4 regions of the Bacillus sp. 2175 genome follow, and region 3 is predicted to be linked to each of the others. Evidence: riboswitches for the same ligand, from Rfam matches in the RefSeq annotation. Region 3 holds a riboswitch; each other region holds the start of a gene.
The links. Region 3 has a riboswitch for thiamine pyrophosphate ahead of thiC (phosphomethylpyrimidine synthase ThiC). Riboswitches for the same ligand answer to the same signal wherever they lie in the genome.
Positions count from the first base shown of each region.

Region 1: linked by a shared signal. The riboswitch ahead of tenA (thiaminase II) and the one ahead of thiC (phosphomethylpyrimidine synthase ThiC) in region 3 are both predicted to bind thiamine pyrophosphate.
Region 2: linked by a shared signal. The riboswitch ahead of thiM (hydroxyethylthiazole kinase) and the one ahead of thiC (phosphomethylpyrimidine synthase ThiC) in region 3 are both predicted to bind thiamine pyrophosphate.
Region 4: linked by a shared signal. The riboswitch ahead of thiT (energy-coupled thiamine transporter ThiT) and the one ahead of thiC (phosphomethylpyrimidine synthase ThiC) in region 3 are both predicted to bind thiamine pyrophosphate.

Region 1 is NZ_CM173819.1:2,885,339-2,889,765, reverse strand. Features, by position in the region: gene pdxR (MocR-like pyridoxine biosynthesis transcription factor PdxR) at 1-1,100, shown strand, start outside; gene ACXKY9_RS15065 (D-alanine--D-alanine ligase) at 1,105-2,019, shown strand; TPP riboswitch at 2,092-2,197, shown strand; gene tenA (thiaminase II) at 2,325-3,014, shown strand; gene ACXKY9_RS15055 (DUF3937 family protein) at 3,412-3,675, shown strand; gene ACXKY9_RS15050 (heterocycloanthracin/sonorensin family bacteriocin) at 4,232-4,427, shown strand, end outside.
Region 2 is NZ_CM173819.1:513,565-517,991, forward strand. Features, by position in the region: gene ACXKY9_RS02875 (YhgE/Pip domain-containing protein) at 1-67, shown strand, start outside; gene topB (DNA topoisomerase III) at 108-2,297, opposite strand; TPP riboswitch at 2,524-2,636, shown strand; gene thiM (hydroxyethylthiazole kinase) at 2,709-3,518, shown strand; gene thiE (thiamine phosphate synthase) at 3,534-4,193, shown strand; gene ACXKY9_RS02895 (anaerobic C4-dicarboxylate transporter family protein) at 4,308-4,427, opposite strand, start outside.
Region 3 is NZ_CM173819.1:4,979,101-4,983,527, forward strand. Features, by position in the region: gene ACXKY9_RS26060 (arsenic transporter) at 1-600, shown strand, start outside; gene thiC (phosphomethylpyrimidine synthase ThiC) at 702-2,462, opposite strand; TPP riboswitch at 2,575-2,690, opposite strand; gene lldP (L-lactate permease) at 2,762-4,423, opposite strand.
Region 4 is NZ_CM173819.1:4,528,249-4,532,675, reverse strand. Features, by position in the region: gene ACXKY9_RS23540 (sensor histidine kinase) at 1-1,327, shown strand, start outside; gene thiT (energy-coupled thiamine transporter ThiT) at 1,536-2,204, opposite strand; TPP riboswitch at 2,291-2,392, opposite strand; gene ACXKY9_RS23530 (FeoA family protein) at 2,587-2,814, shown strand; gene feoB (ferrous iron transport protein B) at 2,811-4,427, shown strand, end outside.

The sequences.
Region 1 (4,427 bases), 2.1 Mb from region 3:
GAATGATTGTCTTTAATAGTATAGCCCCGGATGAGAAGCTATTTGATGTTGAAAATTTCAAAAGAGCTTTTCTTACTCGTATGTCCATTGAAGGAGACATCGTATTGAACTACGGATATGCAAAGGGATATAGACCGTTAATGAATTATTTACTTCATTACATGGAAATGAAAGGTGTAGACATTTCGAATAAAGATATTCTAATTACAAATGGATTTACAGAAGGATTGGATATTGTACTCTCTTCTTTATCAAAAAAATCTGGTCGTGTCATTTGTGAGAATCCAACTCACCACGCTGCACTAAAGCTGTTCCGTTTACATGGACTTGAAGTTCATGGGATTGATATGAATGAGGATGGTATTGATACGAATAAAGTTGAAAAAAGCTTGCGTGAAAAAGATTTTGATTTTGCTTATTTAATTCCTTCTTATCATAATCCAACCGGTATTGTTACGAGTTCAGAGAAAAGAACGGAATTGATGAGGTTATTCTCAAAATACAACGTTCCTATTATAGAGGACGGATTTAATGAAGAATTACGTTATTCAGGTTCACATTTAGCTCCATTATTAACTTTTGCGGGAGCTGGCAATAATGTCATTTATATTAGTAGCTTTTCAAAGGTACTTTTCCCTGGTTTACGTGTAGGCTGGATTATTGCAGATAAAGAGCTGATTCATTATTTAGAAAGCGTAAAAAGAGCAAGAACGATTCACACATCTACGCTAGATCAAGCTGTTCTGTTTCAATATTTACATGAGGGATATTTTGAGAAATATTTAAAAAAGGCAAGATCTGTTTATAAGAAAAAATATGAGTTAGCTGTCGGGGCATGTAACCAGTACATTCATTTCAAAAGAATGACTGGAGATGGTGGACTTCATTTATTTATAGAACTAGAAGAGCATATGAATGCCCGCACACTTTTACAAAAGTGTTATGAGAAAGGCGTTACGTTTTCACCTGGAGATGTTTTTTACTCTGATGGAGAAGGAGCGAACACTTTCCGATTAGGGTTTTCGCGCTTGAAAGAAGAAGAAATAGTTCGGGGAATTAAAATAATTGGTGATACATTAAAAAATGAAATTTGGAGTTGAGAAAATGAAAATCGGTGTTATTATGGGCGGGGTATCGTCTGAAAAACAAGTTTCAATTATGACGGGGAATGAAATGATTGCTCATTTAGATAAAAATAAGTATGAAATAGTTCCAATTACATTAAATGAAAAAGTGGATTTAATTGAAAAAGCGAAAGACATTGACTTTGCGTTGCTCGCGTTACACGGAAAATACGGAGAAGATGGGACAGTTCAAGGAACACTGGAGAGTTTAGGGATTCCTTATAGCGGAAGTAATATGTTATCTAGCAGTATATGTATGGATAAAAATATTTCGAAAAAGATTTTACGTTATGAAGGTGTAGAAACACCAGATTGGATTGAACTTACAAAAATGGAGGATCTAAATCTTGATGAGTTAGATAAGTTAGGATTTCCATTAGTAGTAAAACCAAACTCTGGCGGATCGAGTGTCGGAGTGAAAATCGTTTATAATAAAAATGAATTGATCTCAATGCTAGAAACTGTATTCGAATGGGATTCTGAAGTAGTAATTGAGAAGTATATAAAAGGTGATGAAATTACATGTTCAATTCTGGATGGAAAACAGTTACCTATAGTTTCAATTCGACATGCAGCCGAGTTCTTTGACTACAATGCAAAATATGATGATACTAGTACAGTTGAGGAAGTCATCGAACTTCCAGTAGAAATTAATGAACGTGTAAATAAAGCGTCACTTGCTTGTTATAAAGCATTAAAATGTAGTGTTTATGCAAGAGTTGATATGATGGTGAAGGACGGAATTCCATATGTAATGGAAATTAATACATTACCAGGGATGACACAATCAAGTTTATTGCCAAAAAGTGCAGAAGCGGCGGGAATTAGTTATAGCGAACTATTAGATATGATTATTGAAACATCATTAAAAGTTAGAAAAGAAGAAGGGTTTTAAGGGAATTATATAACTAATTTTTTGACAGTTTCACGAAGTATGCTATGATGAATACATTATAAAAACAAAATATTTATCCACTAGGGGGGCCTTTTATAGGCTGAGATCAAATGTGATTTTGAGACTCTTAGTACCTGATCTGGTTAATGCCAGCGTAGGGAAGTGGGAAAGACGTTGCTATTTAATGAGTAAATAAATACTGTCGATTTCACTTTCTTTACGCCTGTAAAGAAAGTTTTTTTATTTTACAGCTTTAATAATTGTGGATAAATACTTATATTTTATACATTATTGGAGGGATTTAAATGACTTTTTCACAATCGTTACGTAAAGAAGTAGATTCAATTTGGGAAGCGAGTTTTAACCATCCTTTTGTAAAAAAACTTGGTGAAGGAACGTTAGATTTAGCTAGTTTTCGTTATTATGTGCTTCAAGATTCATATTATTTGAGCCATTTTGCTAGAGTACAAACTTTAGGAGCTGCGAAAGCTCTTGAATTAGAGACGACAGCTCGTATGGCACATCATGCTCAAAATACATATGAGGCAGAGTTATCTTTACATGAGAATTTTGCGAAGAAATTAGGGATAACAAAAGAAGAAAAAGATAATTTTATTCCTGCGCCAACTGCATATGCGTATACTTCACATATGTATCGTGCTGGGTATGAAGGGCATTTAGGAGATATCATTGCAGCAATTTTACCTTGCTATTGGTTGTATTATGAAATTGGCGAACGCTTAAAAGAGTGCCAGCCGGAAGAGCCAATTTATAACGAATGGATTTCTGCTTATGGATCTGATTGGTTCCGTACGCTAGTTGAAGAACAAATTACACGTTTAGATACTATCGCTGAAAAAGTAACAGAGGCAGATCGCAAACGTATGAAACAGCATTTTATTATTAGCAGTCAATATGAATATTCATTTTGGGAAATGGCTTATACATTAGAAAAGTGGCCAGTGGATACAGACGTAAAAGACGTAATTGGATAAAGAATAGAAGTAATGTTATAGCTAGGTATGGATCATACCTAGCTATATATTTTTTCTTGTCAAATTTGCGTAAAGTCATTAGTGCTACGGAAATGGCGAAATAGAATATCGATAATTTAGCTCATTTACTTGTCTACGCATTAACTGGATAAACTTCTGTCACATTTATTTTACAATCAAAGAACGTAAATGTTGGTGGTATGAAGTTAAATAAGAAAAGAAACCCGAGCTGTTAGCTGTAACGGAGTTGTTTTTTCTTTGCAGGAATTTCTAAATTATCATGGAGTGTTGTTAATACGATATGCAAATATGCATATCGTATTTTTTTGAGTTCTTTATGTGTTAAAATTAGATATAGAGATATGGAAATATAAAGAAGCAAAAGCAGGAATAACCAATGAATTTTGAGAGGTGTTATATGTTTACAAATAAGAAATTAATTCGATTTGGTTTATCGTTGTTTGTATTTTTAGGGATAATTAATTTTACAATCAGCTATTTCCAAACATATCTTGAAACAGCAGCAGATATTAAATGGGTAATTCCAGAAATTTGGAAAACTATTTTGCTAGATGTTCCTCAAGGGATACTTGTTCTTTTAGGCGCAATTGCTTTATATGATTTCACAAAAGAGGCATCAAAAAAAGACGCATCAATCTAAATGTGTCTTTTTTCAATTAGCAATTTCATATAGAGATTTGCTGGAGAAATAGAATGAAAAGCCCTAATTAGGGCTTTTTTTTGTTGGAATTTCTTAACCGTCATAGAAACCGGTCACTTGGAGGTGTTATAGCGAAAGCCATTTACAGTACAGAAAAATCTAAGCAGCAGACGGAAATATATAGGATATGGCATCATAATTGTTGAGAAATTAATTGAACTTAGTAAGTATGAAGATATGACGCTAGAATTCATATTTTTTAATTTTTATTTATCCCGCTATTTGCCGGGCAGTAAGCCCCCCACCTCAAAATTCAGCGGAAGCAAAGAAGTTAGGTAGGGGATGAACAAAACCCCACTGATTAAAGTTTCACTTTATAAAAATGAGCCCATAGTAAAAATAGGTATATGAACAAGGTGCATCATCTAGTGATAAGTCATACTTTGTTGGTGTACGTATTGAACTTAGTTTATAGCGCTATTTCTACTTAGATGTAACGAACAGGAATATAGGGAAGTATCGATGAGGTTGTATTTTATAAACGGAGGTTATGAAAATGAATCAGTTTCAACAAGAACTACAAGCGTTAAGCCTTAATGATTACCGGTCTGGAAATATTGTCTATTGGGACCAGCAAAACCAATATCCATATTACTATATTGAAGATGCTGCTCGTCGCTGTGGCGGTTGTGGTCGTTGTGGCGGTTGTGGTGGAGGTCGTTGTGGCGGCTTCCGTTGTGGTGGCTTCCGTT
Region 2 (4,427 bases), 800 kb from region 3:
AACACCAATTAACAAATCAAGTGAAAAATTTGTTGAGAATGCAAAAGGAAGTAAAATCATTCACTAAAATAAAAGGTTCCTACCGATAGAGGTAGGAACCTTTTTGTTTAATCAAATTTTAATTTTTTTAATGCTTCCGCGAATGGGTTATTTAATGGTTCTTCTTCTTTTTTCTGTTGTTTCATATATTTTTGAACGTCGCGTTTATCGGCTTTGTTTCCAGATTCTTTTTTACGTCGCTCTTGGAATGTTGATAATTTCTCGCGATAGCCACATTTACATGCGAAAATTTGGCCTGCACCCTCACCACGTAATTCTAGTTTCTTTTTACATTGCGGACAGCGAGCATTTGTTGTACGAGATACATTTTTACGATGACCACATTCACGGTCTTGGCATACGAGCATTTTCCCCTTTTTTCCATTTACTTCTAGCATTGGTTTACCGCAATCTGGACAAGACTTCGTTGAAATGTTGTCATGTTTATATTTCTTATCACTCGATTTAATTTCAGCAACAATTTCTTTCGTATAGTTCTTCATTTCCGAAATGAATACTTCTTTCTTTAATTTTCCTTTTGCAATTGCTTCAAGTTTTTGTTCCCACTCACCAGTTAGTGTAGGTGATTTTAATTCTTCTGGTACTAAATCAAGTAATTGACGACCTTTTGATGTAATGTGAATATCTTTACCACGTTTTTCAATTAAGAAAGAATTGAAAAGTTTGTCGATAATATCTGCACGTGTCGCTACAGTACCTAATCCACCAGTCGATTTTAACGTATCAGCAAGTTGTTTATTTTGCGTATCCATATATTTTGTAGGATTCTCCATTGCTGAAAGTAAAGTTGCTTCATTAAAGCGTGCAGGTGCTTTCGTTTGACCTGATGTTTGCATAAGTAACTTTACAGTTAATGTATCGCCCTTTTCAATGTGAGGTAGAATCTGCTCTTTTACGTCATCAGTTACATCATCGTCTTCAAATCGATTTTCGTATACTTCCTTCCAACCAGCATGTAAAATCGTTTTTCCGCGTGCAATGAATGTTTCATTGCCGACCTTTGTGCGTAACGTTAGTTGTTCGTATTCGAATGCTGGGAATAAAACAGCTAAGAAACGTTTTACAACTAAATCATAAATTTTGCGTTCTTTATCTGTGAATGCTGCGAAGTTAACGTATCCTTCTGTTGGAATAATCGCATGATGATCGCTTACTTTACTATCATCAACAAATGATTTGTTAGGTTTGATAGGCTTTTGTAATACTTTATGTGCGAAGGGACGGTATTCTCCAACACCACATGCTTTTAGACGTTCTGGAAGTGTTCCAACGATATCAGATGAAATGTAGCGTGAATCTGTACGAGGGTACGTTAGTACTTTATGCTGTTCATACAATTTTTGCATAATATTTAATGTTTCTTTAGCAGAGTAACCGAACTTTTTATTTGCATCACGTTGCAATTCAGTTAAATCGTAAAGACCAGGAGAGAATGACTTCTTCTGTTTCTTATCAATTTCCACAACAGTAGCATTTTGTTTATCTAAACTTTTTACAATACCATCGATTTTTTCTTTATTAAAACTACGGCTATTGCCATTTGCATCTTGCCAAGTAAGTTTGAGCTTCTCCATTGTTTGAGCTTCGATGCCGTAGTAAGTTTGAGCTTTGAAGTTCTTTATTTCATCCTCACGACTAGCAATCATAGCAACAGTAGGGGTTTGTACACGGCCGCAATTTAACTGGGCATTAAAGCGAGTCGTTAAAGCACGAGTTGCATTAAGACCGATATACCAGTCAGCTTCTGAACGTGCAACTGCTGAAGCGTATAAATTGTCATAGGCTTTACCTGGTTTTAAATTTGCAAAACCATCTTTAATTGCTTTATCGGTTACAGAAGAAATCCATAAACGTTTGATTGGTTTATTTAGCTTAACTTTATCGATAATCCAGCGTGCGACTAATTCCCCTTCACGTCCAGCGTCTGTTGCTACAATAATTTCATTTACATCTTTTCTAAGTAGCTGACTTTTTACAGCATTAAATTGTTTACCAGTTTGTTTAATAACCGTTAATTTCAAACGCTCAGGTAGCATCGGTAAATCTTCTAAATTCCACTTTTTATATTTCACATCATAACTTTCTGGATCTGCTAATGTAACGAGATGACCTAAAGCCCAAGTTACAATATATTTACTACCCTCAAGATAGCCGTTTCCTTTTTTATCACACTTCAGTACACGAGCAATATCTCGTGCAACGGAAGGTTTTTCAGCGATTACAACGCTTTTTGACATATTAAAAACATCCTTTCAAATTTCCATAAGTTAAATATAGCATACATCTTCTTGAGATTCAGTTTCGCTCCATATTTGATCGGTTTTTAGTGGGATGAACAAAACACTCACTGATTAAAGTTTCACTTGATTATGTTTATTGTTATATAGGTTGCTTCTATATTAAATAGAAAAGTAAAGAACTTGTTATTTTACTAGAATAAGAGTAGACTTTGAAGTAGATGAATAATAAGCACATGGGAGTTTGTGGATACAAACTGAGAGTATGACTACTAGTCCGTCATTGACCATTTGAACCTGTTGGATAATGCCAGCGTAGGGAGAGTGTAAAAGCACATGTTCAGGCACTTTGCGTACGCGCAAAGTGTCTTTTTGTGTATCTCCCATCATTATAGTTAGGAGATGAAAAGGATGAATATGAAAGAAATTAGTAAAGTAGTGGATTTGGTGAGAGAATCTAATCCGCTCGTTCATAATATTACAAATGTTGTTGTAACAAATTTTACTGCTAACGGTTTGTTGGCACTTGGGGCATCGCCTGTAATGGCGTATGCAAAAGAAGAAGTAGCAGAAATGGCTAGCATTGCTGGAGCGTTAGTATTAAATATGGGGACACTTCGTCCTGAAGAAGTAGAAGCGATGTTACTTGCGGGTAAATCAGCAAATGCGAACAATGTGCCAGTACTATTTGATCCAGTTGGTGCAGGAGCAACTTCATATCGAACAGAAGTTGCGAGACATATTCCGGCTGAAATCGATTTAGCAATTATCCGCGGAAATGCAGCTGAAATAGCAAATGTTATTAATGAGAAATGGGAAATTAAAGGGGTAGACGCTGGTACTGGAAATGGCAATATTGTAAGTATTGCAAGGCAGGCAGCAGATGAACTAAATACAGTTGCGGTCATTACTGGAAAAGAAGATGTTGTTACAGATGGAGAGAGAACTATTGTTATTCGAAATGGTCACCCTATTTTAACGAAAGTTACGGGAACAGGTTGTTTACTAACTTCTGTAATAGGAGCATTTGTAGCAGTGGAAAAAGATTATGTTAAAGCAGCAGTAGCCGCATTAACGTTTTATGGTGTAGCTTCGGAACTGGCAGCTGCTAAGGCGGTAGAAAAAGGGCCTGGTAGTTTCCAAATTGAATTTTTAAATCAATTAGCGAATACAACTTCAGGTGATATTGAGAAGTATGGGAAGATTGTGGAGTTAGAGTAAGAGGGAGTGAAAGAAATGGCACGCATTGAAATAGATAAAATGTCTAAGCTATTGCAAGTGTATTTTATTATGGGAAGTAATAACTGCACGAGGGATCCTTTAGCTGTATTGAAAGAAGCGTTAGATGGTGGAGTGACACTTTTTCAGTTTCGCGAGAAGGGGGAAGGTTCTTTAATCGGAGAAGATAGAGTGCGCTTTGCAAAAGAATTGCAGACGCTTTGTAAGGAATATAGTGTTCCTTTCATTGTAAATGATGATGTAGAATTAGCCATTGAATTAGATGCAGATGGTGTTCATGTTGGACAAGATGATGAAGGAATTACATCTGTTCGTGAAAAAATGGGAGATAAAATTATCGGCGTATCTGCTCATACAATTGAAGAAGCACGTTTTGCAATCGAAAATGGAGCGGATTATTTAGGTGTTGGTCCTATTTTCCCAACGAGTACGAAAAAAGATACGAAAGCGGTTCAAGGAACGAAAGGATTAGCTTATTTTAGAGAACAAGGAATTACAGTGCCAATCGTTGGTATTGGTGGGATTACAATTGAAAATACAGCGGCAGTTATAGAGGCGGGTGCGGACGGTGTTTCAGTTATTTCAGCAATTAGTTTAGCGGAATCTGCGTATGAAAGTACGAGAAAATTAGTTGAAGAAGTAAAGAGAAGTTTGTAGGGAAGGAAGTGTAGTATTTTAAGTGCTACATGAAGAAATAGACTGCCCAAAATTTAAACAAATATTTGATTAAAAAAGCACAAACCTTTTTAAATAAAGGTTTGTGCTTTTTCTTTAAAACATAATTGAAATTAAGAGCATTCCAATGCCGATAGAAGTAAATGTTGCAATTAGGCCCGGAATCATAAAACTATGATTTAATACGTATTTACCGATACCTGTTGTACCAGTACG
Region 3 (4,427 bases):
CTGATGCGCTGTCTTCTATTCGTTGCATCCTTCTTATCCATCCCAATTGAAATCGTTGCAGTACTTGGTTCACTCGTTCTTCTCATTTGGAGATGGTACTACTTACGAACAAATCCTGTCGACATTTTGAAAAAGACACCGTGGCACATTTTAATTTTCGCCTTCTCTATGTACGTCATTATTTACGGACTCCACAACGCAGGATTAACAGCTGTACTTGTACAATGGCTCGAGCCAATTGTGAATCAGCATCTACTCTATGCTAGCTTTGCGATGGGCGGACTTGTATCCATCCTCTCTAACGTCTTCAATAACCATCCTGCCCTTATGATTGGTACAATCACATTAACAGAAATGGGACTAGATCCAGTCACATTAAAAACTATCTATCTTGCAAACATCATTGGTAGTGACATCGGTTCACTATTACTACCAATTGGTACGCTAGCTTCACTCATTTGGATGTATATTCTGAAACAAAACAAAATTAAAGTAAAATGGAAAGACTATTTAAGTGTATCCCTTATCGTTATCCCGCTCACAACAGTCGTCACACTATTTCTCTTATTCTACTGGGTACATCTCTTCTTTGCCTTATAAACAACAGAAGCCCCATTTGCTACCGTCTTAGCAAATGGGGCTTCTTCTATAATAAAGTTAGGTACTACAGTGTGATCAATCAAGTAAAGAGGTGTAACATGTTATTGATATAAATGACTACCAGCTTCTTTAAATTCTTCTGCTTTCTCTTTCATTCCTTTTTCAATTGCTTCTTTCGTTTCTAAATCATTTTCTTTTGCATATTCACGAATATCATGTGAAATTCTCATACTACAAAACTTCGGTCCACACATTGAACAGAAGTGAGCTGTCTTTGCCCCTTCTGCAGGCAACGTTTCATCATGATATTCCATCGCACGTTCAGGATCTAAAGATAAATTAAATTGATCGCGCCAACGGAATTCGAAGCGTGCTTTTGAAAGTGCATCATCACGCTGATGAGCCGTTTTATGTCCTTTCGCAAGATCAGCCGCATGCGCTGCAATTTTGTACGTAATAACACCCGTGCGTACATCATCTTTGTTTGGCAAACCTAAATGTTCTTTCGGCGTTACATAACAAAGCATCGCTGTTCCAAACCAGCCAATCATAGCAGCTCCAATTGCAGATGTAATATGGTCATAACCTGGTGCAATATCTGTCGTTAGCGGCCCAAGTGTGTAAAACGGCGCGCCCTGACAAATATCAAGCTCTTTCTCCATATTCTCTTTAATTAAGTGCATCGGTACGTGTCCAGGTCCTTCAATCATAACTTGCACATCATGTTTCCAAGCAATTTTGGTTAATTCACCAAGTGTTTCAAGCTCAGAAAACTGTGCTTCGTCATTTGCATCTGCAATTGAACCTGGGCGTAATCCATCTCCAAGAGAGAACGAAACATCATACTGCTTCATAATTTCACAAATCTCTTCAAAATGAGTGTATAGGAAGTTTTCTTTATGATGGAATAAACACCACTGTGCCATAATCGAACCACCGCGCGAAACGATACCTGTCGTACGCTTTGCAGTAATTGGAATGTAACGAAGTAATACACCAGCGTGAATTGTAAAGTAATCTACGCCTTGCTCCGCCTGCTCAATTAACGTATCACGATATACTTCCCACGTTAAATCTTCTGCAATTCCGTTTACTTTTTCCAGCGCTTGATAGATCGGTACAGTTCCAACTGGTACAGGCGCGTTACGAATAATCCACTCACGCGTCGTATGAATATTTTTACCTGTAGATAAATCCATAATCGTATCCGCACCCCAGCGCGTTGCCCATGTCATCTTCTCTACTTCTTCTGCAATCGAAGAAGATACAGCTGAGTTTCCGATATTCGCGTTTACCTTCACATGAAAATTACGCCCGATGATCATCGGTTCAGCTTCTGGATGATTAATATTCGCTGGTAAAATAGCGCGGCCTTCTGCGATTTCCTTACGAACAAACTCCGGCTCTACCCCTTCACGAATCGCAACGTATTCCATCTCAGACGTAATAATGCCATTACGTGCATAGTGCATTTGCGTAACATTTGCACCTTGCTTTGCTCTAAGTGGCTGGCGATCCATTTGCGGGAAAACAGGTGTATGTTTCGAAGCTACTCTCACACCGTCATCCTCTGGTTTCACTTCACGCCCTTCGTATGCTTCTACATCACCACGCCCCATAATCCAAGAGTGGCGCGGCGTTGGAATTCCTTTTTCCAACTCGACCTTATACGCAGGATCTGTATAAGGACCGCTCGTATCATACACACGGATTGGTGGATTTGGAACGCCATTCGTTTCGCTTTGTTCAATCTCACGCATCGGCACTTTCATACCTTCTCGTGGTCCATCCACATATACTTTCTTACTCCCTGGTAAACTCGACTTCAATTCAATTTGCTCAGCTGAAACAGATTGTTTCATAAATTTTGTTGCCCCCCTGTTCGTGACAAGGACAAGATATGGCCAGCGCATGCCAAAATAAAAAGAGCCAGGTCCATAAAAAAATAAGGACCTGGCTCATAAAGACATCATTATGTAAAGCCGTTAACTTCCCTACGCTGGTACGAGCCAGATCAGGTCCAAAGGGTTAAGAAGTTCACGCGCTTCTCTCTCAGCCTACGCATACGTTAGGCACCCCTAGTTTATCACTGATTTAATTTTCAATACTTTCCCATCATACACGATAATCTGAAAAATGAAAAGTTTATTTCTTTTGCTCTTTACGGAATCATCCACGTTAAATAATACGCCTGCACATACGTCATAATACCAACAATAATTACGAAGAATAAGCTATGCTTCACTGTAAAACGGAACAAATCCGATTCTTTTCCAGCAAGACCAACCGCCGCACAAGCGATCGCAATCGACTGCGGGGAAATCATTTTCCCTGTTACACCGCCTGTTGTATTTGCTGCAACGAGAAGCACTTCAGATACGCCGACTTGCTGCGCTGTAATGGCTTGTAAATTTGAGAACAGTGCATTCGCAGACGTATCAGACCCTGTTAGGAATACGCCAATCCAGCCTAAGAATGGTGAGAAGAACGGGAATAGTCCACCAGTTCCGGCTAATGCTAACGCTAACGTGGAAGATAGACCAGAATAGTTTGCGATAAATGCAAACCCTAGTACGAATCCGATAGATAGAATTGGCATTTTTAATTCGCTTAACGTTTCTTTAAATGTCACTACTGCATCTTTTACATTCATTTTCAAAATAAACATGGAAATGATACAAGCAATTAAAATCGCTGTTCCAGTTGCCGATAATACATCAAACTTCAAAATTGCCTCGTAAGGCATTGGTTTATTTACAATTGGCTCTGCTTTCATTACTAAATTATGCAGACCTGGAATTTCAAACTTAAATACAAGACTTTCTAAAGCCCCTCCTGAAGCAAATAGTGCCTTAAAGAAACTTTGGCTCCAAATGACTACCATAACCGTTAATACGATAAATGGAGACCATGCTTTCACTACTTTTCCAAACGTTAATTTCGGCATCGATGCCGCTGTCGTTGTTACTGCTACTTCACTATTTGCTCGCCCGGATTGATAAATTTCTTTCGGCTGCCAAACTTTTAAGAACAGCGCTAAACTAATTAAACTTACAAGTGCTGATGTAATATCCGGAAGTTCTGGCCCTAAAAATGTCGCTGTAATGAACTGCGTAATCGCAAATGAACTACCCGCTACAAGTAACGCAGGCCACGTTTGTCGTATCCCTTTAAATCCATCCATTAAAAATACGATAAAGAATGGAACAAATAATGATAGGAACGGTAATTGATGCCCAGCCATTTGTCCAATTTTATGTGGATCAATACCTGTTACTTGTCCAGCAACTGTAATCGGAATTCCCATCGCTCCGAACGCCACTGGTGCAGTATTTGCAATTAAACAAAGACCTGCTGCGTATAAAGGATTTAACCCAAGACCCGCAAGAAGTGCTGCTGTAATCGCTACTGGTGCCCCAAATCCTGCCGCTCCTTCTAAAAATGCTCCAAATGAAAATCCAATTAAAATAACGAGTAGACGATGATCATTCGTAATCGATAATACCGATGCACGAATCACATCGAATTGACCTGTTTTTACAGAAATTTTATATAAAAATACCGACATAATGATAATCCAAGCAATTGGCCATAATCCGTACAAGAAACCATATCCGGTCGCTGCCATTGCCATCGTGAACGGCATTTTATAAGCGAATAACGCTACTAAAACTGTAAGTACAACTGTAATAAATCCTGCCACATACCCTTTCATGCGGAAAACTGCTAAAGCTAAGAAAAAAAAGATAATCGGAATAAGTGCGACCGCTGCCGAAATCCAAATGTTTCCGAATGGATCATAAACTTGTGTCCATGTGTTCATTGTT
Region 4 (4,427 bases), 450 kb from region 3:
TGAGAAAATGAGCAAATTAAATGAGGAGAAAAAGAGAGCAGTTGAGGAACAACTTGTTAAGGAAAAGAAACCAGCTGTTCAGGAGCAAGCTGCTCAGGAATTAGGCGTTTACATAGGAGGACGTGTTACAAAAGTACAGTTACCAGATGTAAAAGGTCCTGTGAATCCAATTTATAAAAATGGCATCTTCTTAGATAGCATAAAAGAATTTCAAACTAATTTATTATTAAAAGAGAGCAAGCCCATACAATATACAACACAAACAATGGACTATGAAAAAAATGATATTAAATATAAATTATTAATCAAGCCAATAGAAAAAGACGGATCAGTAACATATATTTATGCGATGGCTTCTTTACAGCCCGTAGATGAAGCTGTACAAATGGTGCAAGATTATTACATCTATATCATTGCATTTGTAGTCGTTCTTATTTTGTTAGCTTCGTTCTATTACTCAAAACAAATTGCCAAACCGTTATTAAAAATAAATGATACGACGAAGAAAATAGCACAATTAGATTTTACAGAAAAAATACCGATTACTTCAAAAGATGAAATTGGAGATTTGTCGAAAAATATTAATGTGCTATCAAATAAACTCCATTCACATATTGGACAGTTAGAAGAAGATATTGAAAAGGAAAGAAAGTTAGAAAATACACGGAAAGAATTCATTTCTGGTGTTTCGCATGAATTAAAAACACCGCTAAGTATTATGAAAAGTTGTATTTCCATTTTAAAAGACGGGGTAGCTGAGCATAAAAAAGAGTATTATTTTCAAGCGATGGAGAGAGAAGTAGACAAAATGGATACTTTAATTTTGGATATGCTTGAGCTAGCTAAATTTGAATCTGGTACATATAAAATGAAAAAGTCTGCGTTTTATATTGATACAGTAATTGAAGATATATGTGAACATCTATCTGTGGAAATAGAGAAAAAAGAACTTCATGTTCATAAAAATATACATTCATTTGAAGTGATTGCAAATCAAGGCCGGATTGAACAAGTCATCGTTAACTTCATTACGAATGCCATACGTTATACACCAAATAAAGAAGATATTATTATTTCTGCAATAGATGAGAAGGATCGTATAAAAGTTTGTATTGAAAATAAAGGTACTCACATTGAAGAAGAACAATTAGATAAAATTTGGGATCGTTTTTATCGCGTGGATACAGCTCGTCAGCGTTCACAAGGTGGGACGGGACTGGGGCTTGCTATTTCTAAAAATATTTTAGAATTACACGATGCTGAATATGGAGTGAAAAATACAGAAGACGGTGTATTATTTTACTTTTACTTACCGAAAAAAGCGTAGATAATGCATGCTACGCTTTTTTTAATTTATTTTCATATTATCTTTACCTAATCTTTATTTTTAAGCGATATAATCTGGTTAGAAAATGAGGTTATGTAAGGAGTCGATGAACCGTGCATAGCAATTGGCTAAGTATAATGGTATTTATTTTCTTTTGCGCATTTATTGTATTTTTAATTAATATTACGATATGAAAAAAGAGCGCTCATTAAGCGCCCTTTTTTTGTGTATTCATTTGATAAGCACTGATGCTTTTGAATAAGCGTGGGGAAGTGAGGAATAAAAATATAAGTAAAACTGTACATAAAATAAAAGAACCAAGCATTGTACTTCCATTTACGATTAATGAATATAACACAGCTGATTGACCTTTCGGCGCATATTGTCCCCAGAAAATAATACCGGCAATAAAGTGACAGAAATAGCGAGCAAAGCTACCGACAAATGTAGCAAGGATAATGTAAACAAGGATTTTCTTACCATGGTTTTGTTTTGCTGAAGGTTTTTCATTGCGACTACCTAAACTTGAATGTTCTTCACTATTTTCATTAGACGTTAAAAGTGCTTTTTGAATTGGACGATAGAATAAGCCAGCAAATCCGATAAAAGCAAAGGCAATGAAGTACTCAATGAATGCTTGAACAGGTGTTAAAATATAAGCATCCCCCACGACTATTTGTAATAGTCCCCAAACTAAACCACCTAAGAAAGCTGATTTAAAGCCCCAGCGGTAAGCGATAATAAAAATAGGAATCATAGCGAATGAGATAGAACCGCCTGTTGGAAGTTTAAGTGATAATGGTAAAATATCGATAATCATGGCGAAGGCTGCAAGAATAGCAGATTCGATCATCGCTTGTAAATTAGTGTTACGCATGTTGTCTCCCCCTAAATCCAAGTTGTACAAAAAAGAATAGATATCATAGGAGGATACGAAATACGTAAATAAAAATGAGGTATGTATTTCGGACGTTTGCACAATCCCTGCGTTAGCATTAACTAACAGGTTCGAAGGGTCGGAACGAAGTGTTCCCTCTCAGCGGCATGGCTCCCCCAGTGATAACGAGATTCTTTATTTGCTATTGTTTATTGTAAGCGAAATGGATGAGAATGGCAAACGAATACAGTATGACAATAATTGAAATAGAATTGTAGCGAAATGTTAATAAATATGAAGCAAAAGGGTATAGTACAAGAGAAATTGGGTGTGGTATAATTTTTTTGAAAATAATTATCATTCTCTTCTGAGGGGGAAGGTTATGAGTTTAGTAGATATTAAAATTGGAGAGAAAGTGTTAGTAAAAAGTATTCAGTCTTTAGATCAGCTATTAAAGCGTAGACTAGCTGCTTTCGGTCTTGCTGAAGGAAGCGAACTTCGCCTGAAACAGAAAGCGATGTTTAAAGGTCCTTGTACATTGGAGTGTCGTGGACAGTTAATTAGTATTCGTCATTGTGACGCGAAAATGATAAAGGTGGAATTAGCGTGAATAAGGTAGCTTTGCTAGGGAATCCGAATACAGGGAAGACATCATTATTTAATGCACTTACTGGTTCTTATGAGTATGTAGGAAACTGGAGCGGTGTAACAGTAGAAAAGAAGGTTGGTAAATTAAAAGATAGACAAGGAACATTAATTGATTTACCAGGTGTTTATGATTTAAATCCAGTTTCACGTGATGAAGGTGTTGTAACAAACTTTCTATTAACAGAAGAATTTAATCATATGTTAAATATCGTAGATTCCTCGCAGTTTGAAAGAAATATGCATTTAACGTTGCAGTTACTTGAATTTGGTAAGCCAGTCTCAATTGGTTTAAACATGGTTGATGTGGCGAAGCAAAGAGGAATTGTCATTGATGTAAAACGATTATCAGAACTATTAGGTGTAACAGTCGTTCCTGTTGTTGCAAGGAGTGGAAAAGGCTGTGAAGAACTGCTTACGACTCTTAAAGAAAATGACAAAAAAGAGAAAAAGCCATTCCTTATTTCATATGGTGTACAAATGGATGAAGGAATTGGAGAAGTAATTGCTCTTTTAGAGACAGTGAATTACGAGCATCCGAGATGGTTAGCACTTCAATTTTTAAGCAATAACGAAGTAGTAGAAAAAGAAATGAAAGCATTACCAATTTATAAGGAACTCATAGCCATTCGATCTCGCTTAGAAGGAAAACTTGATTGTACGTTAGAAGAGCACATTTACAAAACTCGTGAAGCGTATATTGAAAAGTTAAAAACAAATGTTATGAAGCATGAGAAAGAAGGAAAAATTCCTTTTTCAGAAAAAATTGATAGATTAATTACACATAAAATTTTAGGACTTCCAATCTTTTTAGCAGTTATGTTTTTTATTTTTCAGGTTACGTTTACGTGGATTGGTACACCTTTATCTGATATGTTAGATGAGTTTTTTGGTGGCCAGCTTACGGATTGGGTGACGGCTGGACTTACAAGTATTGGAGCTTCTCATTTTATTCAAGCACTCGTTACAGAAGGTATTATTGCCGGTGTTGGTGCTGTATTAGTATTCGTACCACAAATCTTTGCACTATTCTTTTTCATTTCATTATTAGAAGACTCAGGGTATATGGCGCGAATTGCAGTTGTTATGGATAGAATTATGGAGTTTTTCGGCTTAAACGGAAAAGCTTTTATTCCGATGATTATCGGTTTTGGATGTAACGTTCCAGGTATTATGGCTGCGAGAACGATTGAACAGGAGAAAGAACGTTTACTTACCATTTTAGTAACACCATTTATGTCTTGTTCAGCACGATTACCTGTATATGCATTATTTGCGGGCGTATTCTTCCCGCATAGTCAGGCGACTGTTGTATTTTCTTTATATGTTGCAGGGATTGTTCTTGCGTTATTAGTTACAAAAATTATGTCTCTTACGATTTTGAAAGCGGAAAAGTCTATTTTCGTAATTGAATTACCGCCTTACCGTGTGCCACAAGCGAAAACATTATGGCTGAGCACGTGGGAGAAAGGAAAAGGATTTGTTCGTAAAGCTGGTACATTCATCTTTGGTGGTTCGGTTGTCATTTGGTTATTAAACTATGCAGGTCCATCAGGATTTGGTGTTGATATGGGAGAC